DNA from 4 places in the Lysinibacillus sp. NPDC097868 genome. Region 4 is predicted to be linked to each of the others. Evidence: riboswitches for the same ligand, from Rfam matches in the RefSeq annotation. Region 4 holds a riboswitch; each other region holds the start of a gene.
The links. Region 4 has a riboswitch for cobalamin ahead of ACIQXJ_RS06750 (hypothetical protein). Riboswitches for the same ligand answer to the same signal wherever they lie in the genome.
Positions count from the first base shown of each region.

Region 1: another riboswitch for cobalamin. It lies ahead of metE (5-methyltetrahydropteroyltriglutamate--homocysteine S-methyltransferase); the one in region 4 lies ahead of ACIQXJ_RS06750 (hypothetical protein).
Region 2: another riboswitch for cobalamin. It lies ahead of ACIQXJ_RS17245 (ABC transporter substrate-binding protein); the one in region 4 lies ahead of ACIQXJ_RS06750 (hypothetical protein).
Region 3: another riboswitch for cobalamin. It lies ahead of ACIQXJ_RS05145 ((2Fe-2S) ferredoxin domain-containing protein); the one in region 4 lies ahead of ACIQXJ_RS06750 (hypothetical protein).

Region 1 covers NZ_JBIWBS010000001.1:1,835,748-1,843,333, forward strand. The annotation lists gene ACIQXJ_RS09080 (hypothetical protein) at 553-702, opposite strand; gene ACIQXJ_RS09085 (DUF4304 domain-containing protein) at 1,189-1,638, opposite strand; gene ACIQXJ_RS09090 (hypothetical protein) at 1,737-1,994, opposite strand; gene ACIQXJ_RS09095 (DUF4304 domain-containing protein) at 1,936-2,190, opposite strand; gene metE (5-methyltetrahydropteroyltriglutamate--homocysteine S-methyltransferase) at 2,820-5,114, opposite strand; cobalamin riboswitch at 5,299-5,477, opposite strand; gene ACIQXJ_RS09105 (VOC family protein) at 5,683-6,045, shown strand; gene ACIQXJ_RS09110 (methyl-accepting chemotaxis protein) at 6,084-7,586, opposite strand, start outside.
Region 2 covers NZ_JBIWBS010000003.1:76,790-84,375, reverse strand. The annotation lists gene argS (arginine--tRNA ligase) at 1-356, shown strand, start outside; gene ACIQXJ_RS17260 (MerR family transcriptional regulator) at 770-1,159, shown strand; gene ACIQXJ_RS17255 (class I adenylate-forming enzyme family protein) at 1,152-2,654, shown strand; gene ACIQXJ_RS17250 (acyl-CoA dehydrogenase family protein) at 2,657-4,324, shown strand; cobalamin riboswitch at 4,578-4,762, shown strand; gene ACIQXJ_RS17245 (ABC transporter substrate-binding protein) at 4,959-5,945, shown strand; gene ACIQXJ_RS17240 (FecCD family ABC transporter permease) at 5,942-6,943, shown strand; gene ACIQXJ_RS17235 (adenosylcobinamide amidohydrolase) at 6,940-7,586, shown strand, end outside.
Region 3 covers NZ_JBIWBS010000001.1:1,074,004-1,081,589, reverse strand. The annotation lists gene cobJ (precorrin-3B C(17)-methyltransferase) at 1-1,519, opposite strand, end outside; gene ACIQXJ_RS05145 ((2Fe-2S) ferredoxin domain-containing protein) at 1,523-1,894, opposite strand; cobalamin riboswitch at 2,033-2,212, opposite strand; cobalamin riboswitch at 2,470-2,653, shown strand; gene ACIQXJ_RS05140 (energy-coupling factor ABC transporter permease) at 2,794-3,540, shown strand; gene ACIQXJ_RS05135 (energy-coupling factor ABC transporter substrate-binding protein) at 3,542-3,814, shown strand; gene cbiQ (cobalt ECF transporter T component CbiQ) at 3,818-4,591, shown strand; gene ACIQXJ_RS05125 (energy-coupling factor ABC transporter ATP-binding protein) at 4,588-5,424, shown strand; gene ACIQXJ_RS05120 (S8 family peptidase) at 5,568-7,586, shown strand, end outside.
Region 4 covers NZ_JBIWBS010000001.1:1,367,303-1,374,888, forward strand. The annotation lists gene ACIQXJ_RS06720 (urease accessory protein UreD) at 1-670, shown strand, start outside; gene ACIQXJ_RS06725 (ABC transporter substrate-binding protein) at 700-2,286, shown strand; gene ACIQXJ_RS06730 (ABC transporter permease) at 2,276-3,244, shown strand; gene ACIQXJ_RS06735 (ABC transporter permease) at 3,241-4,053, shown strand; gene ACIQXJ_RS06740 (ATP-binding cassette domain-containing protein) at 4,046-4,795, shown strand; gene ACIQXJ_RS06745 (ABC transporter ATP-binding protein) at 4,808-5,533, shown strand; cobalamin riboswitch at 5,714-5,897, shown strand; gene ACIQXJ_RS06750 (hypothetical protein) at 6,155-6,928, shown strand; gene ACIQXJ_RS06755 (GTP-binding protein) at 7,103-7,586, opposite strand, start outside.

The sequences.
Region 1 (7,586 bases), 470 kb from region 4:
CCATGTATTTCTTTATCTGAAGTCTTTGTTGGATCGAAGGTCTTGTGTAGATGGTATTCAATAAAATGGCCTTTAGTTGAAGTGTCATTGCCCATCTAGTCAAAGCAATTGTATCACACCTTTTTTACTAATTATTGGACTTTATTATAAATTATCAGACTTTATTACATTTGATTAATCTTTATTTAAAATCTATAAAAATACCTATAAAAAATAACGTTCCCAATGAAATTGTGGACGCACATAAAAAAGCCACGAATGTTGTATCATCAACGTTTCGTGGCTTTCCTTGGGAATATTATTTATACATTTTTTTATGCACGTTCTTCAAATGTCAGTCATAGCAATGCTTTAGTTGTATTTGAAACATTGTGGCACTATCGACGGTTATGCATATTTCTTAATGTTGTTAAGACCGCATTTTTTGACGATGCCTCTACTAAAAGTTTTAGTATATATACTAAACTTAAACCCTTTTCCATAAAGGCTTCAAGTGCATTTAGTATATAGATAACCTATAATAAATTAAGTCTCCCTATGTTTTCATTTCTATTATTTTTCTGTTTGTTCTTGCTTCTTTTTCAAATACTCCGCACGTATTTTTTCAATTTGCTGCTTTTTATCAAATTTGGCAGGTTTGTTTTTTTCATGATACTTTGTCACAGCTACCTTACCTTTAGTATCCAATTGATATTTCCCCACTTTGTTCACCTACTTTTCTAATCCTTAAAGAAGAATCTATTCAACAAATATACTATACCTTATTTTACTGACGTAAACCTTATTATGTACCGATATCCTTGCATATATCGGTAAATACATTAAAAACATAGTAAAATAATTCATTGCCAAATGGTTTTCAATAAACCTAACTAAGGAAAGGAATTCGCATTTTTCTAATCCACGTTTACTGAAACTAGTTCTTTATCCACTTCCGATCAGATACATTCTGAATGAGAATGCGTACTTATGAATAAGGCACTACCAGTTTTTATAATACATTTATCAATGGTAAATGACTACTGGATAAAGTTATGATTCGTATTCCCTCCAACGATATTTTTGGTACTTCGAGAGTAAACCAACACCATACAAACTAGAGTAAAATTAATAATGAGTCCTGTGTCCTCTGTCCCACCGAACTCATTTATAAAAGCGCCGGAATAAATAGATTGAGTTTCTTCAGATTCATTCCCAATCCACGTTCAATGAAACTCGTTTCTTTATCCAATTGAAATCCGAAACATCTTGTATGCACTTCAGTACTTTTAATGCAACTACGTCAAAGTCTTCATCTGTCTTCGCTTCTTCATAATGAAACCAACACTCATTGTCATCTGTTCCATATATATCTTCTCTTAATCTAAAACGATTCCCTACATCATGGGCAGTCACTTTGTTTGGTGGAACTTTTTCTCCCCAACTCATCGTTGTACCATTTTTTCCACAAACAGCTAATTCAACTACAAAAGAGCCACCATACCGATTAAATTGAAAAGTTACTAAGTCTATATTCCCTTCATTTAGTCTTCTAAAATGTGGAAACGAGCCTTTGAAGCCATGTTCTCTTAAATAAGGCACTACTAGTTTTTTTAACGCCTTAATCATTAGTATACGACTATTGGATAAAGTCATCATTCGTATTCCCTCCAACGAAATTATAAATGAGTCCGGTGCCTCATCGAACTCATTTATAAAAGCACCGATAAATGATATAGTTGATTTTTCATTTGCGATTATTCCCAATCCTCGTTTAATGAAACTAGTTTTTTTATCCAATTGTAATCAGAAACATCTTGTATACGAATTTGTACTTTTGATGCTACTTGTTCAAAATCTTCGTCTGCCTTTGCTTCCTCATAATAAAACCAAGGGTCATTATAACCAGTTTTCTTTGTATTTTCCCTCAGTCTACAACGATCATTTAAATTTAGATCATATGTAGTTACTTTGTTTGCAGGAATTTTCTGTCCCCCAACTCGTTGTGAAACCATCTTTCCCACATATAGCTACTTCTACCACAAAAGAGCCACCATAACGATTGAATTGAAAAGTAATGACATCCATATGCTCTTCATTTTGTCTTCTAAAATGTGGAAACGAGCCTTTGAAACCATGTTCTCTTAAATAAGGTACTACTAGCTTTTTTAATGCTTTTATCATTAATAGACGACTATGGGATAAAGTCATAATTTGTATTCCCTCCGATTTTAGCTTTACCAACGATATTTTAATATAAATAATCAAAATTCTATGTCAACTTTTATTTCTAATCATAAATTTCATAAGGAATTCCTTTTGACTTCAAATACTTTAACACAGCTTTACTTGCACCTACTTTACCTGTTTTATCACTTTTAAAGAAATGCCATTTCGCTCCGTTAATTTCCTTTGCATCTCCAGTCGTACCATTAATTAAAAGAAAGTCCTTATCAATCTGTTTAAAAGATTAAAAACAAAGATATATTTTATTTTCCATCATAATACTAAAAATTCAGAAAAAATAAAATAACATTTTTTTACTTGATTTTAGCAAAAATAATTATCAAAAATTTTAATTTCACCTTAATTAATTCCCAAAATATTATTATTTTTTTAATTCCGAAATACTAGTTTTTATAATAATTTTTCATTAAATATTTCACATTAAATTCATTGTTTTAAATAAAACAAATATTTTAGTTTTTGTTATAAACATGTAACAAGACTATCTTGTCCAAAATACAGACAAAATCCCCTGAGAATTTTCGCCTCTCAGGGGATGTTATTTTTTAGAGTACGCTTGTAATGAAAAGATCGTTTTCTCTTATTCTAGATAATCAATATGTTGATTGCTGTACTTGTTGTCGTAATGTTTTGGCAGCAGCAACCATATGAGCGAGCGCTGCAACTGTTTCAGGTTCTTTTCTCGTTTTTAGACCACAATCTGGGTTGATCCAAAATTGATTTGTCGATAATACTTGGAGGCTATCCTGCATGATACTTAACATTTCTTGTTCGCTTGGCACACGAGGACTATGAATATCGTAAACACCTAATCCAATCCCTTTTTCATATGGGTTTATTTGCAGTGATGCAATTAGCTCTCCATGACTGCGTGACGTCTCTATAGATATAACGTCAGCGTCCAATGCACTAATTGGTTCAATAAAATCATTGAACTCACAGTAACACATATGTGTATGAATTTGTGTTTCATCCTTTACACTAGCCGTAGCGAGCTTAAAAGCCTTCACTGTCCAATCCAAATATTCGCCCCAATTTTCTTTACGTAAAGGCAAGCCTTCACGTAATGCAGGTTCATCGACTTGAATAATAGCAATGCCAGCCGCTTCTAGTGCCTCAACCTCTTTCCTTAGTGCAAGTGCAATTTGATAGGTTACATCTTTTCTTGCGATATCGTCACGTACAAATGACCAGTTTAAAATCGTAACGGGACCTGTTAACATTCCTTTCACATATCGATTTGTTAAACTTTGTGCATAGGCAGTTTCTTTCACTGTCATCGGTGCTTCCCATGCAACATCACCGTAAATAATCGGTGGTTTCACACAACGTGAGCCGTACGAAACGACCCAAGCTTTTTCTGTAAAAGCGAAGCCTGTTAGTTTTTCACCAAAGTATTCCACCATATCCGTACGCTCGAATTCACCATGCACTAGTACATCAATATCTAAATCTTCTTGTATGGCAATCCACCGTTTCGTTTCTTGTGCGACAAAGTCAGCATATGCTTCATCTGCAAGCTGTTTTTTACGCCATGCATTACGTGTGCGCTTCACTTCATCAGATTGAGGAAAACTACCAATCGTAGTCGTTGGGAATAGGGGTATCTGCAGTGACTGTTGTTGAATAATCTGACGCGCATTATAATCATTTTGACGTTCAAAATCCTCTGTTGACATCGTTTGTACTTCTTGTTGAACTGCTAGATTATTTCGTACGGAATGTTTTTTTAATGCTTCAATTGCTTTCATGCTCTCAGAGATAGTATGATTTGACGTGTGATTTTTTTCTTTTAAATATTTAGCCACCTCTGATATTTCTGCTAATTTTTCATCAGCAAATGCAAGCGCATTTTTCAAGACAGGCTCTAATTTTGTTTCAAGTGCGGTCGAAATCGGCACATGCTGTAAGCTACATGACGATTGAACCCACAGCTCCTGTGCACTAGTCAGCTGTTCAATTGCCCTAACTGTTGTACTTACCTCTGCTAAATTTGCCCTCCAAATATCTCGTCCATTAACAATACCTACTGCCAATACTTTATCATGTGGAAAGCCAAATTGACGTAGCGCCTCCATATTTTTCGTATAGCCATGAACAAAATCCAAGCCAAATCCTTGTACAGGGAGTTCAATAAGTGTGTTATAAGCTGATAACGATTCAAAATAGGTTTGTAACATAATATTAGCCTCTGGTACAGCCGCTGCTAATTGTGTATATATTTCTTGCACAAGTTTGACCTCTGCCTCATCTAATGATGTGACTAATGCAGGCTCCTCTAATTGAACCCAGTCAGCACCGGCTGATACTAGTTCTTGGATAACCTGCGCATACAGTGGTAGTAGTGCTAAAATAAACGCAACTTGTGATACTTTATCGTAACCTTTTGTTAGCTTGCAAAATGTATATGGCCCGATTAGCGTTGGCTTTGCAGTAATGCCATATACTTCTTTAACCTCAAGGAAATCTGCAAGTATTTTATTGTCTGTTAGTTGCAGAGCTTGTCCTTCATATTCAGGTACAATGTAATGATAATTTGTATTAAACCATTTTGTCATTTCACTAGCAACAGCTTCTTTATTTCCACGCGCTACCGCGTAATACGTTTGTAAATCAACCTTTACACCCTGCCAGCCGAAGCGCTTTGGCACTAAGCCAAACATCATCGCTGTATCAAGCATTCTGTCATACGGGGTGAAATCCCCAACAGTGACAATATCTATACCGCTACAAAGCTGCTTGTCGATGCGTGCAAGACGAATTTCTTTCATTTTTTGTAAAAAATCTTCTTCTGTAAGTTCATTTCTCCAAAATGCCTCTAATGCCTTTTTCCATTCACGGTCTTCCCCTATGTATGGGTAGCCTATTACAGTCGTTGTATACGTCATATTACTTCTCTCCTCTGGTTTAAAATAAAAAAACCATCTTCCTTTTTTGGAAAATGGTAGTTAATGTATATCTAAATTAGCTATGACGAGGCGATACGATAATATATTAATTATCGTATATATTCGTTAGTCGCACAGTGCCGATTCGGTCACATCTCACCACCTATTTCCACGTAGGTTATTTGGTGTGTACTAGACATTGGCAGGTCTCCTGGCTTCTCATCAACACGCCTCACAGCCTTCCCAGTTCCCCAGTGGCATATGTGATTTGCTCCGATTTACAGTTGCGGGACAGCGTCGGATTTACACCGACTTCCCTTTTAAGCCAAACTTTCATTTGGCACCAACTCTTACACAATATTTAATTATGTTTCTTACTATAACATACATTTTTCTGAAAAGTATAACTTTTATGAAGATATGTATATTATTTCGGTACATAGTTCTTTTAGTAATTCTCTATTGTACTGATTGACGACATCATAATATAACAATCTACTAACAAAGAGGTATTTAAAGGAATTTGTTGAATATATAGTTATAACAAGAAATACTGAGGAGGATTACTATGATTGTCGGATTACATCACGTACAATTAACGATTCCAAAAGGTACCGAAGAGCAAGGGAAAGGGTTTTATTGCCATGTGTTAGGGCTCAAAGAAATAGAGAAACCAGAATCCCTTAAAGGGCGTGGTGGATTTTGGATACGAGTTGGTCATCAAGAAGTACATGTTGGCACAGAAGACGGCTTTGATCGACTAACAACGAAAGCGCATATTGCCTATCAAGTAGAAGATGTAGCATATTGGAAAAAAATATTAACAGAGCATCATATCGAAATCCTCGATTCTGTTCCAATTCCGAATTTTGAGCGCTTTGAATTTAGAGATCCTTTTGGTAATCGGGTAGAAATTATTCAGCCAATTTAAATTTTAAAAAAAGCAGCCATCGATGGCTGCTTTTTTATTTACAGTTTAAAGTGCTGAACCTCTTTGTTTAAATTCTCTGCCATCGATGCTAAATAATCTGTATTCTTCGAGATTTCATCCATTGTTGCAACTGTTTGATCAATTGTGGCAGTCGTTTCCTCTACACCAGCTGCAGACTGCTCTGATATAGCTGCAATTTCATCGATAGAACGATTGATTTGCTCAGTTGCTGTTGAAATGCCCTGCAAGTTTTCTGTTATCCCTTGAATATTACTAACCATACTATTAACAGCAGAGGCAATTTGTTCAAAGGTAGTATTAGTAGTCGTAATTTGCTCTGTGCCCCTTTTCACTTCTTCATACCCCGTTTGAAGTGATGCTGTTACCCCAACTGTTTCGTTTTGAATTCGTGTTACTATAGATGAAATATCCGTCACTGAATATGATACTTGTTCTGCAAGCTTGCGCACTTCGTCAGCCACAACAGCAAAACCTTTGCCTTGCTCCCCTGCACGTGCCGCTTCGATTGCAGCATTCAATGCTAATAAGTTGGTTTGATTGGCAATATCGTCAATGACAGAAACTAATTTAGATATTTCCTGTGATTGCCTATTTAAGCCTTCTACTTTTGCAACAGCCTCTTGGACAATTTTATCAATAGCAAACATTTGCTGTGTTGAGTTATTCATTAAATGTTGGCCATTTGTAGTAAGTTGCAATACTTCACTCGAATAGCCTTGTAAATCTATGCCTTGTGCATTGGCTTGCTGGACATTTATTTTAAATGTATCAATCATTTGCGCTAAATCCCCTGCATTTTGTGCTTGTGATTCAGAGCCCCCCGCTAGTTCAAGCATTGTTAGTGCAATTTGTTCTGCACCCGTTTTCACTTCTAAAGAAGATTGTGCAAGTTGTTCACTGTTGGCAGCAACATTGCCTGAAACAACATTTATAGAACCAATAATTTCATGGAGCTTACTATTCAATGTATTTGTCGATTGCACAAGTAAGCCGATTTCGTCCTTCATTCTTCCAGGCAAAGAGGGCTGACTAATATCGCCATCTGCCATTTGCGATATTTTTTCTATTACTGCTTTTATCGGATTAGCAATCATATACGCCGATATGTAAGCGGTTACAATTGCAACTACAGTTGTGATTACTCCTATCATTAAACCGACATTCATCGTTTTCTTCGATTGAGCGATCATTTCCTGCCCAAGCTTATTAATAGATGCTTCTCTTGCACTTGCAAGGTCCCCGTATCCTTCTCTAATTTCTACTGCGAGACTATCAACAGAATTAAGGTTTTGAACAGCCAATTCTATATTTCCTTTATCATATTCATCAAATACTTTCGTTTGTACAAAACTTCGCCATTGTCTTGCTTTTTCAACTGTTGCCGTTAAGCTTTTATCTGTCGACAAATCATTTAATATTGTATTATTTTCTTCTGCAATTTTTATATAATCATCAAATTCCTGTTTATAAATTTGATTTCCTGTTAGGACGTAGCTTTTAGCAGCAGTTGTTCGAACACT
Region 2 (7,586 bases), on a different contig from region 4:
AATATGCGCATGCGCGTATTTCTTCAATTTTACGTTCAGCAACTGAACAAGGCTTTGCTACATCAACAGCTAACTTAAGTCTGTTAACTGCTGAAAAAGAAATTGATTTATTGAAAAAAATTGGTGATTTCCCGAAAGTAGTGGCAGATGCAGCAAAACACCGTACACCGCACCGTATCGCAAACTATATTCAAGATACAGCAGCTGCGTTCCATAGTTTCTATAACGCTGAAAAAGTACTAGATGCTTCGAATAAAGAGCTAACAGAAGCACGTTTAGCACTTATTACGGCTGTACGTACTACTATTGCTAACGCATTACGTCTAATCGGCGTATCTGCACCTGAAAAAATGTAATATGATTTTTATTACCCCGACACAATCGTGTGTCGGGGTTTTTTTCGGTGACGTGTTTTGTGCATCACGCCAACATAAAATTGTTCGAGTGCCTGACACTTCATCAGACACCTACCATAAAATGCATTTCTAAAATCGTGAAAATCTGCTGTGCATTCCTCGGGGTCGACGTAAGCCACAACTCTCACTTCGCGTGGTTTGTTGTGTCATACGTTACGTGTGTTCCTGCAGGAGTCTACGCAGATTTTTACTTAGAAATTAAAGATATTTTAACGGCAAAATTCTGAATTGTTTGAGTACCTGACACTTTTTTCTTCTTTGTGTGTTGATTTTTCTGTTTATTTCTAATTTTTTGTTGAAGTTTACGTTAACGTTAATGATATACTGATGAAAATTGTGAAGGGGGAGCTGGCGTGAAAACGATTCAGGAGGTAGCGAAGCAATTTAATGTGTCTACACGTACCATTCGTTATTACGAGGAGCTTGGGCTTCTATGTCCTCATCGTTCGGCTACTAATCAACGCACCTTCTCAAAAAAAGAAATGGCGAAGCTCAAGCTTATTTTTAGGGGGAAGCGTTATGGTTTCTCATTAGAAGAAATCAAGGAAATGGTGTTGCTTTTTGATTTTGATCGTTCAGGAATACAACAACTGGAACGTACTGTGGCATATGGAGATCAAAAAATTCAAGAAATTGATAGTAAAATAGCCGAGCTTACACAAATGAAAAATGAATTACTGCAATTACATGGCATATTTAGTGAGAAATTATTAACTTTAAAGGGAGAGATGCACGATGAATAGTTCAAATTTGTTAGCACGAAATGCCCGAAAGTATGCTGGAAAAGAAGCTGTTGTTTGTCATGGAAGAAGAGTGACTTACCGTGAATTAGATGAGCAAGTGACTCGACTCGGTCATGCTTTGATAGAACTGGGTATTCGTCCAGACGATAAAGTAATTATTTTTATGCCAAATGTTGTAGAGTTTGTTGTTAGCTATTTTGCGATTCAACGCATTGGTGCAATTGTCGTTCCCGTAAATGCAAAATTTACATTGCAGGAGGTTGAATATGTTGCACAGCATGCAGAGGCTAAAGCTATTTTAGTGCATGAGGCTATTTTTGCTGCGGTCGAGCATATCAATGTCGTGCCGTTGAAAATTAAAACAGGACATGTGGAGGCAGGGTGGCTTCATTATGAAACGCAAATACAACATGCCAGTACACATCCAATTGATTGTCAGCTAAATGAAGACGATGCATCGACGATTTTATATACATCAGGCACAACTGGAAAACCAAAGGGCGTACTATTTAGCTATCGTAATATTTTAACTGTGGCCCAGATGATTGCGGTAGAAATGGAAGTAAAGCCTACAAGTCGTATTCTCCTTATGATGCCGTTAACGCATTCAGCACCATTGCATTTATTTTTAATGGCTGGCGTACTTGTTGGCTCAACGAATGTATTAACGCCAACATTCACACCAGATTTATTGATAGATTCGATTGAACAAGAAAAAACGACACATTTTTTCGGGGCTCCTGTTGCCTATTTATTAACTGCCCAAACAAAGAGATTGCAAACAGCGGATTTATCTTCGATGAAATGGTGGGTTTACGGAGGTGCACCTTTATCACAAAATGAAATTTGCCATATACAAAAAGCTTTCCGAACAGACAATCTAACATGTGTTTATGGATTAACAGAGGCTGGGCCAAGTGGTTCCTTAATGTTCGGACAAGAGCATAAAGCGAAGGCGGGGAGTATCGGTCAGCGTGCACCTCTGGGGACGGAGCTTCGTATTATTAACGACAACGGGGAAGATGTCGGTGTGAATGAAGTGGGCGAGGTTGTGTTATTCGGAGAAGGCAATATGATGGGGTATTACAGGGATGAAGTAGCAACAAAGTCAGCCTTTATAGATGGATGGCTGAAAACAGGAGATTTAGCTCGGAAAGATGAAGAAGGCTATATTTGGATTGTAGATCGCAAAAAGGATGTTATTATTTCGGGCGGTGTCAATATTTATCCGAAGGAGATTGAGGATTTACTTTTAAGCTATGAAGGAATTTTTGAGGTGGCTGTTATCGGTGTCCCTCATCCGCAGTGGGGAGAAACCGTAAAGGCAGTGTATGCTGCAAAGGCAGAGATGGATGATAGTGCACTAAAAGCGTATTTAGAGAAGCACCTAGCAAAATATAAAATTCCACGTTTATTCGAACAAGTGGAAGCGCTACCAAGAAATGCGTCAGGAAAAATATTAAAACAATCGTTGAAGGAACAAGAGGTGAGATAAATATGAAAGTGTTACAACAAAATGCAAATCGAACAACTAACTTTTTCGCAGAGGATGAGACACTACACAAACTATTAGAAATGATGCTAGATAAAGAACTTCTAGTCTATGCTCAGCGAGAGTTAAAGGATTTCGGCGAGCTTTGTGCAAATGACATCGACGTGAGAGCGAAACATACGGACAGAGAGGGAGAGCCCAAACTGCACCGCTATAATGCTTATGGTGAGGATATATCGGAAATTTGGGTCAATGAAGGTTACAAAAAAACGATTGAAGAAACATATAACACTGGGATCGTTGGCTATGTGCATAAGGAAATTCCACAGTTAGGTAGAAAGGGAAATTATGTGTATAGCTTTGCACAAGGCTATTTACTGTCACATGCAGAGCCTGGCTTCTATTGTCCAGTTACCTTAACGATGGCAACAGCGTATTTGCTTGATCATTATGCGAGTGATGAGTTGAAGGACAGGTTTTTACCACATGTTTGTGCAACAGGGGATACAGAGTTATATGAGGGAGCAACATTTTTAACGGAGCGGCAAGGAGGCTCAGATGTCGGCGCAAATGTTGTAGAGGCTGTACAGGACGGAAGTCATTATCGTTTGTATGGAGAGAAGTACTTTGCATCAAATGTTGGAATGTGTGGTGTGGCGATGGTATTAGCACGTATTGAAGGTGCTTCAGCAGGTTCGAAAGGTTTAACATTATTTGCAGTACCTTGGCGTCAAGATGATGGCAAGGTTAACCACCTTCGCATTCGACGTTTAAAGGATAAGCTCGGAGTCAGAGCAGTGCCATCAGGTGAGGTGGAATTCGATGGTGCACTTGCGTATGTCGTTGGAGAGCCAAACAAAGGAATTTATTATATGTTAGAGGCTCTTAATTTATCTCGAATTTGTAACGCCGTAGCTTCCATTGGCATTATGCGTCGAGGTTATTTAGAGGCGAAGCATTATGTCACAAACCGAAATGCGTTCGGGCAACCTTTAATTCAATACCCAATGATTCAGGATACATTAGGGAAATATGCTGCTAAGTTACATGTAGAGGTAGCTACTGTTTTTGATCTTATTCAATTATATGACAAGGTAACGAGTGGTCAGGGGAATGAGCAGGACATCATTCTTAATCGTTTGAATATCGCCATCATGAAAAAAGAAACAGCTGAACAGGCGGTACATTACGCAAGCGAAGCAATTGAATTGCATGGAGGAAACGGTTATATCGAAGATTTTGTAACGCCACGTTTACTTAGAGATGCTCAAGTACTTACGGTATGGGAAGGTACGGCTAACATTTTAGCACTTGAGCTTATTCGCTTAGTAGATAAATTTAATGCCCATGAATTATTTGTCCATGTAATGCGCGAGCGTTTGACGAAGTTAACTGATTGTTCATTAGTACAAATTGTAGGCGAGCAACTGAAGAAAACAGAAGCAACATTGCAAGTCTTTAGTCGTTTGGATGAGGCTACGAAGTCGTACGAGGCAAAGGGAGTAGCCGAAAAAATGGCCCATTTATACGAAAGTGTAGTGGCAGTCGAATGGGCAGTCAAATTTGGCGACAAGTATGAAAAGCTAGCAGATATTTATTTAGAAGATACATGGGCATTGCGCGAAATAGGCGCACCAATGAAAACTGTGCAATATTTTTCGGAAATTATGTAGCGGGTGTCAGGCACACAAACAATTTTGAAAATTTTTTTATCCTGCGGGAACGCGGAAAACGAAGTGGATTTTTCCGATTTAGGAGTCGACATTATGTTAGGTTCTATGTAGTGCCAGGCACTCAAAGAATTATACTAGTTGATTGAAGCGTAAAGTGTCCGCACACAGTGGAAATCAACGATCTTAAAAAAGAGACGCTAATACAGGGTCTCTTTTTTATCGTTATCTATTTCTATTTTCATGTATAATAAAATCAACTGAATATTATAAAGGTTCTTTACTAAAGTAAAGTGAAAAGGGAAATCGGTGTAATTCCGATGCGGTCCCGCCACTGTAAGTGTGAGTTTTTTCAATCTATGCCACTGAATTTTTTTTGGGAAGGCATGAAAAAGCATTTGGAGCACGAGCCAGGAGACCTGCCTTTATAGAACGATACATTGCAGCCTACGAGGATAGGATGGTGGTTTTTTTGTGCAAGCACCGCCTCTCGTTATGATGACGAGGGGGTTTTTTTGTTTTGGAAAGCTACTGACGATAAATAATTGAACATAAAGGCAATAAGTTGCCAACATTCTATCGATCAATCAAGTGAACAGAGCTGAAAAATGCACATACAATCTAAGGAGGTCTCACAATGAAAAAGTATTGGAAAATAGGGTTATCAGCATTTTTAGCAATGGGCATTCTAGCAGCATGTGGAGAAGAACCGAAAAACGACAAATCAACAACAGAGCAGCAGGATCAGCAGGATCAGCAGGATCAGCAGGATACAAAACAGGTAGAAGAAGCAACGTTCCCGCTAACAATAACAGATGCTACTGGCAAAGATATTGTACTAGAAGCACCGCCAGAGAAAATTATTTCTCTTATTCCAAGTAACACAGAAATATTATTTGGACTTGGCTTAAATGATAAAATCGTTGGCGTTAATGATTATGATGATTATCCACCAGAGGTTGCTGACAAAGAAAAGGTTGGCAGTATGGAATTTAATATAGAACAAATTATTGCTTTACAGCCAGATATCGTTTTTGCACATGAATCAGGTATAGCTTCTTTAGGGGGAGCGATGGATCAGCTGGAAGCAGCGGGTGTTAAAGTATTTGTTGTGAAAAACGCGAGTGATTTTAATGAGACATATACGACGATTGAGCAATTAGGTCGCGCCACTGGTAAGCTACCAGAGGCGGAAAAAATTATTGCCAATATGAAAGCAAAGGTTGAGGAAGTCCAAGCAAAATTACAGGACGTGAAGATGAAGAAAGTCTTTGTAGAAACGTCAGATGAACCAGAAATCTACACACCTGGCAAGGACACGTTTATGCAGGAGATGCTAGAGATGATTCATGCCGAAAATATCGCAGCTGATACGGATGGCTGGTTCAAAATTGATGCAGAACAAATTATTACAAAAAATCCAGATGTCATCGTGGTCACTTATAATTATGTGCCCGATATTTTAACAAAAATTCCACAACGTGCAGGCTTTGAGACAATTACGGCTGTAAAAAATAAGGCTATTGTGCAAGTAGATGAAAATACGACAAGTCGTCAGGGCCCGCGGTTAGCAGATGGGCTTGAAGAGTTAGCGAAAGCCGTCTATCCTGAGGCTTTCGAGTGAGTAAAACAGTTTTTGCCTATGTAACAGCCATTACGTTACTTATCGTTAGCATCTGGTGTGGCGTATCAATAGGCTCGGTTCATATTCCGTTAGAGGTATTTTGGAATAAAGCGGCAGATGAAACAGCTGCCAATATTTTATGGAAAATTCGTTTGCCGCGAGTATTGCTCGCAGGTCTTGTAGGAGCATCGTTGGCCATTGCAGGGGCAGCCTTTCAAGGATTGTTAAAAAACCCGTTAGCAGATCCGTATACGCTTGGTGTATCTTCAGGAGCGTCAGTCGGTGCTGTCATGACACTATTTTTCGGCATCTCTATACCAGTTGTCGGTTTGTATGCATTGCCAACGCTCAGTATGATAGGGGCTGTACTAACGATGGTAGCTGTGATGAGCTTTGCCAGAATAGTAGACCGTTCTCTGAAAATGGAGACACTTATTTTAACCGGAGTTATTTTTAGTTCTTTTTTAGGGTCGCTCATTTCACTAATGATAGCGTTATCAGGTGAAGAGCTTCGGCAAGTGATTGGCTGGTTACTAGGCTCAGTCTCGATGCGAGGATGGCCGTATGTGCAAATGATTACCCCATTTGTGGTCATTGGCTCTGTTATTTTGTGGACGCAAAGACGCGAGCTAAATGTTCTGCTCTATGGAGAGGAACGAGCAAAGCATTTAGGTGTCAATGTAAAGCGTAGCAAATATTTAATTTTAGTAGGAGGCTCCATGCTTACTGGGGCGGCAGTTGCTGTTTCAGGAACAATCGGCTTTGTCGGCTTAGTTGTGCCGCATATGACTCGAATGATTTGGGGTTCAGATCATCGTCATTTATTGCCGTTATCTTTTTTGAATGGTGCAACATTACTTATTATTTGCGATTTAGTGGCACGTACGATAATTATCCCACGTGAGCTACCGATAGGTGTTATTACTGCATTTATTGGGGCACCTGTCTTTTCTTATATTTTCTATAAGCAGCGTAGAAGCAAGGGGGTACGTGTATGATTATCGTTGAACATCTATCAGGTGGCTATGAGGACGTACCAATCGTTAAGGATGTAAGTTTTACGGTAGAAAAGGGGAAAGTCCTTGGCATTTTAGGGCCAAATGGAAGTGGCAAATCAACATTATTGAAAGTAATTAGTGGCGTATTACCAGCAACGGCAGGGACTGTTTTATTGGATGGCAAAAATATTAAAACATATAATCCGCGCACGTTGGCAAAAAAGATGGCCGTACTACCCCAATTACATGCCAATGCATTTTCAAATACAGTACGTGAGGCAGTATCACTCGGCCGTTATCCACATCAAACTGGCTTTTTTTCTCATTGGTCAGAGAGGGATGAGCGAGCAGTTCAATATGCCATGGAGCAAACGGGCGTCACACGCTATGAGCATACATCACTGGAGTTTCTATCAGGTGGTGAGCAACAACGGGTTTTTGTAGCACAAGCTTTAGCGCAAGCAGCGGAAGTATTATTGCTAGATGAGCCGACAAATCACCTAGACATTGCGCATCAACGTCAAATTTTAGATATGGTGCGTAAGGAAGCAATTGAATGTGGTTTAACTGTTATTATGGTGCTGCACGACATGAATTTAGCATCCCTCTATTGCGATGAATTGTTATTAATGGAAAGCGGCTG
Region 3 (7,586 bases), 290 kb from region 4:
TAAGCTGTTCTGGCTCTAGTCCCTCTACGACCGGCTGTGCCGCATGTGCTGTACGACCTACTGGTTTCGCACCGATAAAAACATCAAATTTACTTTTCCGGTAGACGATGCCGATATCGTCAAATACTGCACGATAACACGCCATGCCACAGCCATTAAAGCCAATATTCAGTGTTTTTGGCAACGACAACCCACCTAGCTTTGCTTGAATTTCCTCTGCATATGGAATTGAATCTGCCTTCTCCCCATAACAGAAATCACAAGCCTTTAATGACAGCACATCTCCAATCGGTGCAAGTAAAAAGCCTACTGCACTCAATTTTTCTGTAATTGTATCTGGGTCTGTAGTTGGGATTTTCAAATGAATTTGATGGTCAGGTGTATATTCCATCGTACCTTCTTCTCCTACAACTTCAGCTAGCGTCATCATTTGCTGAGGAGTGAAAAATTTATTTGCTACCCCAGGACTAACAGCTAGTTCAAAAATCGACTCCATTTTTTGCTGAACTATCTTTGTTCTTGCCTTTGTGACAGTTGTTCCTTTAACCATGGCTAGTGCAGTTGCTGCCATTTCTAAAGATGATTTTTCTGGTACCAATACAGGCGCAGGTGCTATCGCTATACTACTTTTCAGACGTCCTGCGTTTGGATCTGCAGCAAAGTCATGGCGTGCAGTACCTGTTTCTTGGTTCATTGCCCACGGTTCATTTTCTTCTCTTAAACGCTGATGTGGACGTAAAGGCTGTTTTTCTTCTCCAAGTGTATATTTGCGCTGATAGCCACGCGGTGTAATCATTTTATTGTCATAGAAAAATGTCGATGAATTTCCAATTATAACTGTAGTTAACATGCCGATATCATGCTCGAGCATCTCTGCTAAAGTTGTCATCGTTATCTCCTGACGATCTCGGTAGGCACTTTTCACTAGTCCTACAGGTGTATCCGGTGATCGATATTCTAGTAAAATCCGTTGTGCTTCTACAATCTGACGTGTACGGCGACCACTTTTTGGGTTATATAAAGCAATTACAAAATCAGCCATCGCCGCAGCTTCAACACGCTTTGCTATTAAATTCCAAGGTGTTAAATGATCACTTAAACTAATCGTGCAAGAATCATGCATAATCGGTGCGCCTAGCAAACTTGCACACGAATTAATAGCAGAGATCCCTGGTACAATTTCGACTTCAACCCCAGTCGCTTCCGTCCAACCAAGCTCAATTAGTACTTCATATACAAGTCCAGCCATCCCGTATACGCCTGAGTCACCACTCGAAATAACAGAAACGATATTTCCGGCCTCCGCTTGACGTACCGCTTCTTGTGCTCGTGACACTTCTTCAGTCATACCAGTACTAACAATCGACTTCGCACTTACTAAATCTTGAATGAGCTCCACATACGTTTTATAACCGATAATAAATTCACTTTGTTGCAATGCCTCTACAGCACGTGTCGTAATATGTTTGAAATCCCCAGGTCCAAAGCCTACAACAAAAATCTTTCCTTTTTGCGCCATTTTTTACCCCTCTTTCACCTTGTCGATGCCTTTAATGGCTGTTGTTTGCGGGGTACGTTGCAACGTACCTTCTGTCAGTGTAAAAACATGCTCACTATGTAAAGAATCATGGTTTAAATCTTGTACAAGTGTTCTACCATGCTCAACTGTTGGTACACGATACCAATTTCCCTGTGGATACGCGATCACAACACAAGCATCTTTACATCTGCCATTACAACGCGTTCTTGTCGTATGTATTTCCTTATCGAGTGCTAATTTCTCTATTTCGTCTCGAATTGCGAGCGTAATTTCCTCAGCCTCTTTTTTCATGCAACTACTACCATTACAAATAAAAAGATGGGTTTTCATGCCCTCTAAATTCCAAGTTGTCATTGTTTTTCTCCCCTCATTCTTCTTTTAGGAAAAAGAAAAAACCTTTACTCGATATCGAAGAGTAAAGGTTTTATAGAAGCCAAAATAAAAACGAATATATACGTATCCGCTCTCGCTTCACTTCTCCCTCCGAAAAGTTTGCATGTCATCAACTAAGCAGGTTTCCTGACTTAAGCTTCTTCTTACTTTCGCGCCTTCCCAAGTCTTCAGTGGCATTGCGATTTCATCAGCTATTACAGTAGCGGGGGCTGTACCGGGTTTACACCGATTTCCCTATTATCTCGAAGTATTTCGAGCACTTAATGATGGATTTATATTTAAATTTTGAAATGAAATGTTAATAAAACGAATATAAAACTGTTTCTATCATAGCCTATTATTTTTATACTTTTCAACATTTCTTTTTTATTTATTAGATTTTTAATAAAATTTCAACAAATATTTCATTGAAATTGATCGATTTTTCCTTACATTTATCTGAATTTTCTAGATTGTTATTCTTTTTAAAAAAACTTTTTACAAAAAAAGGATAGCTTCTGATTGGAAAAACATGTTACACTTCTTCGTGAAAACTCACAACTTCATCTTTTTTCGGTGCGAAGTGTATACATTTCGCTTAAAAGGGAAGCCGGTTCAAGTCCGGCGCGGTCCCGCCACTGTACTAGGGAATTTTATAGAAAATGTCACTGTCCATAGGACGGGAAGGCCTATAAAATGTTGAACTAAAGCCAGGAGACCTGCCGAGAAAATCGTGATCGTTTCAACCTACGAGGATAGGTGTGCGGCTTGGCAAATGACAATTCTATTTGCTTTTTCAGCTATGCACTTTTTCCGAAACGGAGAAGTGCTTTTTTATTGCGCACGCTACATTCGAAATTTACTGTTGAGGAGGAAAGGTATTGAAATTTTCTTTTTGGAAACTTAGTTATTTCTTAGTGGCTTTTTTACTAGTACCAAAACGAGCGTTTGCTATGCATATCATGGAAGGATTTTTGCCGATTGAATGGGCAATTTTTTGGTGGGTCATTTCGATTCCATTTATTATTTTAGGATTACGTTCTATTCGGAAAACAATTGATGAAAATCCTGAAACGAAAATGATATTAGGCTTATCGGGTGCATTTGCATTTGTCCTATCGGCACTGAAAATTCCATCAGTAACAGGAAGTTGCTCACATCCTACTGGCGTTGGTCTTGGTACAGTTCTTTTCGGACCATTAGCCATGAGTGTGATTGGAACAATCGTTTTATTATTCCAATCATTACTTTTAGCGCATGGTGGTATTACCACTTTAGGTGCGAATGCTTTCTCTATGGCAATTGTAGGACCAATTATTGCGTATTTTGTTTTTAAAGGTTCTCAAAAAATCGGTCTATCATTCTCTATTGCTGTCTTTTTTGCAGCGATGCTTGGGGACTTAGGTACATATGTTGTCACTTCAGTTCAATTAGCACTGGCTTTCCCTTCTGAAGTAGGAGGCTTTATGGCTTCATTCACAAAATTTGCAGGTATTTTTGCTTTAACGCAAATCCCTCTAGCAATTAGTGAAGGGATTTTAACAGTTATCGTTATGAATTTCTTAAAAAAATACAATGTGAGCGAATTAAAGGCACTACGTGTTTTCTCAGCAAAGGAGGCACATTAGGATGAAAAAGAATTTACTGCTACTAGCTGTCGTTGTACTTCTAGCAATCATCCCTCTTTTCGTACAAAAAGGTGCAGAATTCGGTGGTGCAGACGGAGAAGCTGAAGCTGCAATCGGTGAAATTAATGCAGAATATGAACCATGGTTTGAAAGCTTATGGGAGCCACCAAGTGGTGAAATCGAAAGCTTATTATTCGTATTACAAGCCGCGATTGGTGCTGGCTTTATTGGCTATTTCGTAGGTTATATGCGAGGCAAGCATAAGGAAGGTTAAGCGATGTTACTCATTGATAAGTATGCTTATATGAATAAACTAGCGTCCGTTCATCCGTTAGAAAAAATGACGTTTTCCTTGGGGTTACTGCTATTGTCGCTTATCGTGAGAGATGAACTTATTTCACTCATTACATTTATTGTAATGAGTGCTTTTATCATTTTAGGCGCTAAAATCCCTTTCCAATATTATGCGAAATTACTGCTGTTACCAGGATTTTTTCTGCTATCCAGTTTGCTATCTATTTTGATTTCAATTGCGCCAAATTCAAGTAACCTCCCAGCACATTTCTGGGCATTTTCTCTTAGTAATTGGACAGTTTTCATCGGAAATGAAAGCGTAATTACAGCACAGCAGCTATTGTTCTCTGTATTAGGCAGTATTAGCTGTTTATACTTTTTAATTTTAACGACTTCGGTCCAATCTATTTGTCACGTCTTACGTCAATGGCATCTGCCTGCTTTATTTGTAGAATTAGTAGAGTTAACGTATCGATTTATTTTCATCTTTTTAAATAGCATGCATAAAATTCATCTTGCTCAACAATCACGTCTTGGCTATCAATCACCTATACAATGGCTACGGTCGATTTCCATGCTTATTGCAGCATTGTTTGCAGAAATGTTTCAACGTAGTCGTGAACTAAATAATGCGATGCAGGCACGTGGTGGCGAATCTGTCTATTGGCAAGACAGTGTATGCTATAGCAAGAAAAACTGGTTTGGAATTGTTCTTATTTTTTTATTCCTCGTATTATATGGAGGTTTTTTCTCATGACAGAGCTTTATTTTGATCTTAAACATTTATCATATGCCTATGCAGACGGTACCGAGGCCCTTACAGATATTTCATTGCAAATACCTAAGGGAAAAAAAATCGCCCTACTAGGTCATAATGGTGCTGGGAAATCAACACTATTTCAGCATCTAAATGGAATTTTAAAACCGACCGATGGCAGCATTACGTTTTGCAACGAAGCGCTTAGCTATTCTAGAAAAGCATTATCAGCATTACGTCAGCAGGTCGGCATCGTATTTCAAGATGCTGACAATCAACTTTTTTCAGGCACAGTAAAGCAAGATATCGCTTTCGGGCCATTAAATCTTGGCTGGACTCAAGAAAAAATCGAGGAAAAAATCGCCTGGGCTGTAGCACAAACAGAGGTTGAGTCATTACTTGATAAGCCCATACATTTTTTAAGTGTCGGACAGAAAAAACGTGTTGCCATGGCAGGTGTGCTGGCAATGGAACCTTCTGTATTACTATTAGATGAACCGACTGCTGGACTAGACAATTATTATGCTACACAACTTTTACATTACTTAGCTAAATTAGAAAATGGTCACCGAACTTTTTTATTGGCGACCCATGATATCGCTTTGGCTTATGAATGGGCGGATCAAATAATTGTAATGGAGGCTGGGAAAGTCATTTACGATGGAGATCCGGTCGAATTGTTCTATCAAGAGAAGTTACTGGAACTAGCCCACCTTGAACGTCCTTGGGTTTTTGAAATAACACTCGCCTTACAAAACAAAAAGCTATTTGACGATGGCATGCCGATGCCTCGTTCAAAGAAAGACTTACAAAGACTTATCGAACAGCTCTAAATTGTTTAGGTGCCTGTTCGGGTGCCAGGCACTCAAACAATTTTCAAACAATCTTAAAAAAATTTATTGTAGTATGAAACCTTTCCATTCTCCATCCGTTATAAATAGTGAAATACCATTATTTACTCAAGGAGGAAAAACAATTGAAAAACTGGGTGATGAAATCAATCGCTGTCGTAGCATGTTCTGCACTAATGGTTCCTGCTGCTTCTGCCTTTGCTGAAGCACCACAGAACCCAGAATTGGTGACAAGTATGCTCGCTAGCAACAAAAAGCAAGCATTAAAGCAGTTCAACTATCAAACAGGAGGAAACGAATGGATTAGTGCTGATACTATTATCGTCAAACATTCGGGTCTTGCTAAGACCGTACATAGTAAAATTGGTTCAAAAGTAATTCGATCGATTCCTTCATTAGGTTACGAAGTAGTCCAACTAAAAAAAGGCGTAACATTAACAGAGGCTGTTTCTTATTATGCCAAGCAAACTGGAGTCAAAAGTGTATCTCCAAGCTACAAGTACCAATCCTTTAGTAATGTAGTAGATCCAAAGAAAAAGGATATGTATCATTTAAACCTACTGCAAATTGATAGGGCTTTATCATTAGCAGGAAATCATGAGGTCAAAGTAGCAGTTATCGATTCTGGTGTCGATTATAAACATCCAGAATTGAAGTCTCAAGTGCTTCCACCATATAATGCAGCAACACCTGCCAATACATCCTTTTCTGATCCACATGGGACGCATGTAGCAGGCATTATTGCAGCTACTAAAGATAATGGGCTTGGTGGACATGGTATTTTTCCAACAGCAAAAATTCTTCCAATAGATGTCTTTAACGGCAAACAAACCGCAAATGATTTTGTTATTGCACAAGGTATACTTTATGCTATTGAACAAAACGCTGACGTTATTAATATGAGTCTCGGTGGCTATGGAGAATCTCCACTAATACAGGAAGCCGTTAAAAAAGCAATCGATAAAGGCATTACGATTGTAGCTGCCGCAGGCAATGAATCAACAGATCAATACTCCTTCCCCGCTTCTTTCGAAGGTGTCATTAGCGTTGGTTCTACAAATGAACGCAATAAGCTATCAAGTTATTCTAACTATGGACCATCAGTGGACTTAGTTGCGCCAGGAGAAGATATTTATAGTACCGTTTATGATCAAAAAAAGGGATCCTCCTTCACAGCATTTAGTGGGACTTCAATGGCATCTCCTGTAGTTGCGGGTGTAGCAGCCCTACTAAAATCAAAATATCCCACTTTAAAGCCTCATGAAATAGAGGCTATACTCGAAATGACCGCAAAGGATTTAGGTGAAAGAGGCTACGATCTAACCTATGGCCATGGCCTCGTCGACCCATTAAAAGCAATGCGCTTCGATTTAAACAACCTACCAAAGCGCTATTCTGAAACAAAAGAAGAGCGCCTAAATAATGCCACAGTGCTTAATAAAAATAGTATGAATACCGAAAAAGGTGAATTCAAGCTACCTGATGAAAAGAAATGGTATAAAATTGAATTGGATGCAGGTGAATATGCTCAACTGTCATTAAAAGGAGCTAGCAACTATGACTATGCATTTGACTTATACTTCTACCCTACAGGTCAAAAAGATGAGTCTGAAACGATAAATGTCAATGATGTCCGCGCAGGTAAACAAGAAGGCTACCTTTATAAAGCAGAGCAAGCAGGAACGCTTCTTATTGGCGTCAAAGATCATAATGGTGGCTATAGCTTAAAAGGTGCTTCAAACTATATTTTCACAGCGCAAACGACAAATGAAATACCAATCGATTCATTAGCAATGGATAGCGCACATAAAATTCAACAGTTCCCATTTAGTACAGCAGGGGAAAATTATACGTTACTGTCAGATGATCAACAAAGTGATCAAGATTACTTTACATTTTCAGTAACGCAACCATCTACACTGAAATTTGATTTATCTGGTATACCAGGTGTTACAGCATCCATGGAAATCTACTTAAAAAGCGATTTGGATAACATCTCAACAGAACAAGTAGATGAAGAAGATTGGAATGAAAATGCACCCTACCCAATACAAGCATCTTCAGGCTCAGCAAAAGGTGAAAGTGTAAGTATCGTTTTCGATGCAATCCCTGATGAAGAATATGTACTAAGTGTATCCAATGAC
Region 4 (7,586 bases):
GCCAACTGCCACAGTTTTTATAATGGAATCATCTGGTGGAATGGTAGCGGGTGACCGAAATGAAATCTCTGTAAAACTTGCACCAGATAGTCAAGTGAAATTAAAACAACAATCCGCTCTAAAAATTTATCCTTCTCACAATGGTGAACGATGCACGCAAGAAATTACGGTGGAAATAGCAGAAGGGGCAAGATTAGAATGGCTACCTGAGGTGACCATTCCTTTTGAACGAGCGAAATTTCAAGTGAATACAACGATTCGCATGGCAGAAAACTCTACATTAATATGGGGTGAAATTATTGCACCAGGTCGAGAAATGCGAGGAGAAATCTTTGATTATCAATCCTTCCGATCCAAATACAAAATCTTTGTTGAGGAAGCTCTAATTGCATTTGATTCATTCCATTTTAAACCTACGGAAATGAACCTTTCTACGATTGGTCTGTTAGAGATGGCATATTATATCGGTTCGTTATGGATTGTGTCTCCACAAGTTGAGAATCTCAATATACGAGAATTACAGGAAATGATCCAACAGGAGAGTTCAATTCAGGCAAGTGTTACAAAATTAACAGATCATGCAATCCATTGTAGATGGCTTTCAAAAGAGCAGCGAACACTTCACAAAGAAATCAATCGCATGTTTGAACATGTGGCAACAATACTTTAAATTTCTGTGGTGATGAAGGAGATAGAGAATTGAAAAAGTTTTCAGTATTTATTTTATTATTCATACTTAGTCTTGCTGGCTGTAGTAATGAGTCTAGTCAGGGCGAGGAAAAACAGCCATCCGCTGCTTCCTCTTCAAAAGCAAATGAGCTTATTTATGCATCTGAATCCGAATTTGCAGGGTTAAATCCAATTTTAGAGGAAACGAATTTAGATGCATTACTTTTTAGAGGTCTTATGCGCTTTGATGAACATAATGTACCAGTATATGATATTGCCAAAAGCGTTGAAATATCGGATGACCTGTTAACGTATACAATCATGATTCGTGATGATGTGACATTTCATGATGGGCAAGTGTTAACAGTAGATGATGTAATGTTTACTATTAACAGTATTCTTGATGATACAAATGGGTCTTATTTAAAGTCAGATTTTATCCATGTTACTGCGATGCAAAAAGTAAATGACACAACGATGATAATCCAATTGGATGAACCATTTACGCCAATGTTAGATAAATTAACAGTGCCAATTTTGCCGAAGTATGTCTTTGAAGGACAAGAGATGAGAACGGCTACGTTTAACCAAGAACCTATTGGTGCTGGACCTTATATGGTTGAGAAATGGGATAAAGGAACTAGCTTAACGCTTAAAGCATATCCATCTTTCTTCGGAACAAAAGCATCCATTGAAAAAGTCATTTTTAAATTTATTCCTGATAGTAATGTTCGTGCATTACAACTAAAATCGGGTGAGGTAGATATTGCCTTACTTGATCCGAATCAGGTTGAAGAACTTTCAAAAGTAGAGCAGTTAAAAATGTATGAAGTTGAATCAGCAGATTATCGTGGCGTGTTATTTAATATGAAGTATCCACTTTGGAAGGATGTCAATGTTCGAAAGGCGATAAGCTACGGTACAGATCGAGCTGGCATTGTCAAAGGTATTTTACATGGTTATGGTACAGAAGCGTATTCGCCGCTACAAAAGCATGCCTATGTAAACGAAAATATTGAACATTATACTTTTGATGTTGAAAAAGCAAAAGCATTATTAGAAAAATCAGGCTGGTTATTAGCAGATGATGGATTCCGCTATAAAGACGGTAACAAGCTTGCCTTTACTATTACTGCACCGATTACAGATACAGTTCGCGTCAATATGGCCAATTATGTCGCGCAAGGCTATAAAGAAATAGGGGCAGATGTAGAAGTAGCTGCACTTGATTGGAGCAATATCGTTATTGAAGAATCACAAGCGTTTATGGTGGGCTGGGGAAGTCCGTATGATGCCGACCACCATACGTACAGTTTATTCTATTCTGACGAATCTAGCGTAACAAGTGCCGGCTACAATTATGGTAGCTATGCAAATGCGAAAGTAGATACTTTGCTAGAGGAAGGAAGAACAACTGTCGATCCTGAAAAACGTAAGGAAGTCTATATGGCATTACAAGAGGAGCTAGCAGAAGATCCACCGTTCGCTTATTTTGCCTATGTTGATGCTGTTTATGGCATTAATAAAAATATTAGTGGTGTTAAAGAGCGTATTTTAGGTCATCACGGTGCCGGCTTCTTATGGAATGTCGAGGAGTGGGAATGGAATGATCGCTAAGTGGATTGGGAAGCGAGTGATAATGGGGACAATTGTCCTCATTATCGTGAGCTTCCTCTCTTTTTTCATTATGCATGTTGCACCTGGCAATCAGGCGGCGGCTTATTATGGAGGTAATGCTCAAACATTAACAACAGCTGAGCAAGAACGAATTGAAAAAGCGTTTGGCTTAGATAGACCAGTCCTTCTTCAATATGGCACTTGGCTAGGTGAAGCGGTAAAAGGGAATTTAGGCTATTCTGCAAAAGAAGGTAGACCAGTAATAACGATTTTATTAGAGCGTTTACCGAACACATTACAGCTGGTGGCACTCACATTATTTATCGTTACAATTGTCTCTACTTGGCTAGGTTTACGGGCAGGAATGAAAGAAGGTTCTTTATTGGATCGAGGATTATCCATCTTTAGTCTTGCGAGCTCTGCGATTCCCCCATTTTGGCTAGGTATTGTCTGTATTATAATTTTTTCGCTAAAGCTTGGTTGGTTTCCTTCTTCAGGTATGAATGATGTGCGTGAGAATGGAGGTTGGCTTGATCGTTTAAATCATATCGTACTCCCTCTAATCGTTTTAGTGATTTCTCATGTTGGTATATTCGCACGTTTTTTACAGGACAGTGTTAAGGCAGAGAATCGTAGCTATTATGTCCAAGTTGCGCGTGCAAATGGAGTACCAGACCGACAAATAAGAAACCTCATACTTCGGAATTCTGTTATTCCGTATATCAATTATATTGGTGTGACGATTCCTTCATTCTTTGGTGGTTCCATAGTAGTTGAAACACTTTTTGGCTGGTCCGGTTTAGGATCACTGCTAGTGAAATCAGTTATGGTCAAGGATTTTCCTGTACTTATGGGAGCCATTCTGATTATTGGTGTTGTGGTGGTCATTTGCTTATTTGTAATCGACGTTTTAATGATTTGCATTAACCCTAGATTGAGAAGAGGGAAAATAGTATGAGAAAACGACAGAAGATGCCACTATTTTGGCTTGCACTTCTTTGTATAATATTAGGAACAACCATCTTCTCCTCAATGTTGGCACCTTTTGAGCCAAATGCAATGGATATGAATCATATTTATGAAGCACCTAATCTTACACATTTACTCGGTACAGATCAGCTAGGCAGAGATGTTTTATCACGAATACTTGTTGGGGGGAAAGTGACACTTTTCATCGCCATTGTGTCAGTCGTCATTTCTAGCATTATAGGCATTATCTACGGTGGTATTAGCGGTTTTGTTGGTGGTGCCGTCGATGTAATTATGATGCGCATCTTAGAGGCTTTTTTAACGATCCCATCCTTGGTAATTGTGCTTGCCCTGCAAGCAATTATGCAAGGAAGTGTTTGGCGAATGGCAATGATTATCGGATTCACAGGCTGGTTTGTCACAGCTCGAATCGTGCGCTCGGAGTTTATTCGTTTGAAGGAAATGGAATATGTCCAAATGGCTAAAATGTTCCGTACCCCATTGTGGAAAATATTATTTAGTCATTTATTACGTAATAGTTTGCCAGCCATCTTTGTCGTGACGATATTTAATTTTGCTGGTGCGATTTTTACCGAAGTGTCTTTAAGCTTTTTAGGTATCGGTGTGCCGCCAGCCATCCCATCATGGGGAACGATGCTGTATACAGCGCAAAATGATTTACTCGTTGGTGCTTGGTGGATCGGCCTTTTTCCTGGGTTTATGATTTTTGCGACGATATTATGTGTGCAAGCGATCGGGAACACTTTCAAACAAGGAGGAGAACGATCACATGTTTAAAATCGACAATTTAACAGTTCGAGTGAACGATAAAAATCTCATCCACAATATCTCGTTAACTGTGCCGAAAGGCCAAATTACAGCAGTTATTGGTGAAAGTGGGAGTGGGAAAAGCACAACCGTATCAGCTATTTTAGGAATGCTCCCGCCACAAGCTGAGGCAACAGGGGCAGTGTACTTTAATGGGAAAAATATAATGGCGATGTCAAAAAAAGATAGGTTACTGTTACGAACAAAGCATATCTTTACTATTTTTCAAGATGCTACAAATAGCTTTTCTCCTACCCAAAAAATGAAACAACAATTGTATATGTTTACTGCCTTACGAATGGGCGAGGAGAAAGAAATGTTTGTGCCTAAAATGACCGCTATATTAAAGGAATTAAACTTGACCGATGATGTATTAAATTGCTATCCATTTGAGTTGTCAGGTGGTATGCTGCAACGTTGCATGCTAGCCTGTGCATTGTATAATGAGCCAGACATATTGATAGCTGATGAACCAACTTCTGCCTTAGATATGTTACATCAACAACATTTTATTACATTACTAAAAAATCTTCATGCTCAACTGGGAACAACTATTATACTGATTACCCATGATTTAGGAGTTGCAGTTTCACTAGCGGATACGATTGTTGTGATGAAAAATGGAGAGATTGTCGAGAAGGGGCAAGCGACAGAAATTTTTGAGCAACCAAAACATCCGTATACAAAACGGCTTGTCACAAATCATTTTTAGGAGGCGTTTTAGTTGCTTCGGGTAGAAAACGTAAATAAAAGCTATCGAACAGGACAGCAAGTGTTAGCAAATATAAACCTTACTGTAGGAGAAGGCGAAATCGTCGGACTTGTAGGAGAAAGTGGAAGCGGTAAAAGTACTTTAGCCAAAGTCATTATGCAGCTAGAATCACCTGATAAAGGGACCTTAAATTTTCAAAATCAACAAATCACAAAGAACAATCGGAAGTCCTTTTATGAAAAGTGCCAAATTATATTCCAAAATGCTAGTAATGCTTTAAACCCTATGTGGACGGTTAAGGAACTATTAAAGGAGCCATTGCAGCACCAAAAATTCTTGACGGACACCTATTTACAAACGATGCTTGAGAAGGTCAAGTTATCAAACGATATATTACAATCTCTGCCCTCTGAACTTAGTGGTGGAGAGAAGCAAAGAGTAAATTTATTACGCTCACTTCTAGTTGAACCAAAATTGATAGTATGTGATGAAATTGTTTCTAGCTTAGATCGCTTAATTCAGCGGGAAATTATCGATTTATTAATTACGTTAAATAAAGAAAGAAACATGGCTATTTTATTTATTTCCCATGACTTAAAAGCAGTTTCATATTTAAGTGAACGGATTTATGTAATGAAAGCTGGCGAAATTGTCGATGAACAGTACAAGGAACAAGATGGATTTAATTTCACCGATAGCTATGCTCAAAAGCTATTTCAAGCGATGGAAAGTGAATGATATTTGAAAATAATTAGCTTTGATTTGGATGGAAAAGTATCATTTTTACGAATGTACTCAACACTATACTAATCTGTAAGTCCAAATAGATACGTTGTACTGTTCATTGACATTGAAATTCCATTACTTTACAATATGATTTAATAGTATACTAGCGATACTATAAATTTTATTACAACTGAATAGCGTGTAGTAATAGGTGTAAATTGCGTGCAATTTACTGAAAAGGGAAGTCGGTGTAAGTCCGACACTGTCCCGCAACTGTAAATGTGAGCGACTTTTCGAAGACCACTGTCAAATGATGGGAAGGTGAAAAGAAGCAATGATCATAAGTCAGGAGACCTGCCTGTTACAAGTACACACCAGTAACCTACGAGGAATAGGAGGTGGCATGTTGACAAAACAGAATGTTCTATTCGTCCCAGTACGTCAAACGACCAAAACCAAAGCAAATATAGGGATACGGCATCGAGCCAAATCTCTCCAATTGGTGCAGTGTTTGATGTTGCTGGATGAATGATAATGATTAGCCGGATGACGGATTTCCTCTCAAAACAGGAAATCCGTTTTTATGTGATCTAAACATTTGTTTTGAAAATATGTACGAAACGAGGTGCACGTATGACGAAGATTCATGTTTGTACAACACAGGAAAAGCAATATGAAGATATGAAGATTTGTAAACTGCCGCGCATTGAAGTTGCCAAGCAGCCAAAAACTAGAATGGTCATTGAAGCACTTGTTGATCAGTTTTTAGCAACAGGACTTATTCAAAAAGAACGTTTATTTAATCAAATTTTCTATAATAAAGACATCATTTGGATTCAAAATGAGGTGTATGAGGGCTGCCTATTTGCTAAGGCAAGTGTGGCGGATGAGCTGAAAACAAAAAAGAATGGCTTTATGATGTACATGCCAACAAATCCAATTGTTTATGAAGTAAATGGTGAGCCGTATCATTTAATAACACGTATTGATTCGATTCGAGCTAAACCAAATTTAGATAGGCTTGATTTAGAGCCGAAGCCCATTTTAAGTGCTGCAAGAGTCAATGATTTACTTTGCTCGATGGTTATGCGGTTCTATCACACCTATTTAGAAGAGTTGTCGTTAGTAGTTCATACAAATCAAGATAGTAATAAAATAGTACATTTAATAAAGTATGTAGAGTCCGAATATGCTCAATTTCTTCAAAGGGTTAAAGATTTAAATGATTATCATTTAAATTGGCATCCACGAGGCAATGGTCATCAATTATTGCTCCAATTAATTGAGCAATTACAAATTTTAAAGAGTAAACCTGGTTCGGTTCTTGTTGATTTTTCGAATAGTAATGGTTACGTAATTGTGGAATCAGCTAATACTTTTGTTGCGAAAGCAAAAAAGGCTTTATAGGATTTATATAAAAGGCATCGAGATATTCTCGATGCCTTCAGTCATTTATTATGGTAAATAATATTGATGAATTTTGCCGTTAACTTTTGAAATCGCCAATAAAAATGACTAAATAACCGATAAAACCATCCCTAATCGCTATTATGCTATTGGAAAATGCTGTTTCTCGGATGATTACAAGCAATGCATGGCTTCTTTTGCCTCATACCAAGGAACTGAATAGCCCTTTCCTTTCGCACAAAAAATACTGGAGGATGTATAGTCGGGATCTGCCTGTTTATTGTAATTGATTTGCGCTATTATTTCTTCACTATTATGGCATTTATCGTAGCCATCAAATTGTAACGATATTGACCCTTTGCCGTTCGTATAAGCAGCGAATGTAGTACTATAATGCATAAATGTTGCAACGGGTACACGTCCTGTTAATGTTACTTGTTCCTCTGTTAATACGGGGGCATCAAAAGTACCATCTGCTTGCTGGATATCGTTCATCATACGACCGATAAAATCATTCGATGCTTTCAATTTAAAGCGATAATATGGTTCAAGCAATATATTTTCGGCTTGCTCTAGGCCTTGTCGAAGTGCACGGAACGTTGCTTCGCGAAAATCGCCTCCCTCTGTATGCTTGATATGAGCACGTCCTGTCAAAAGG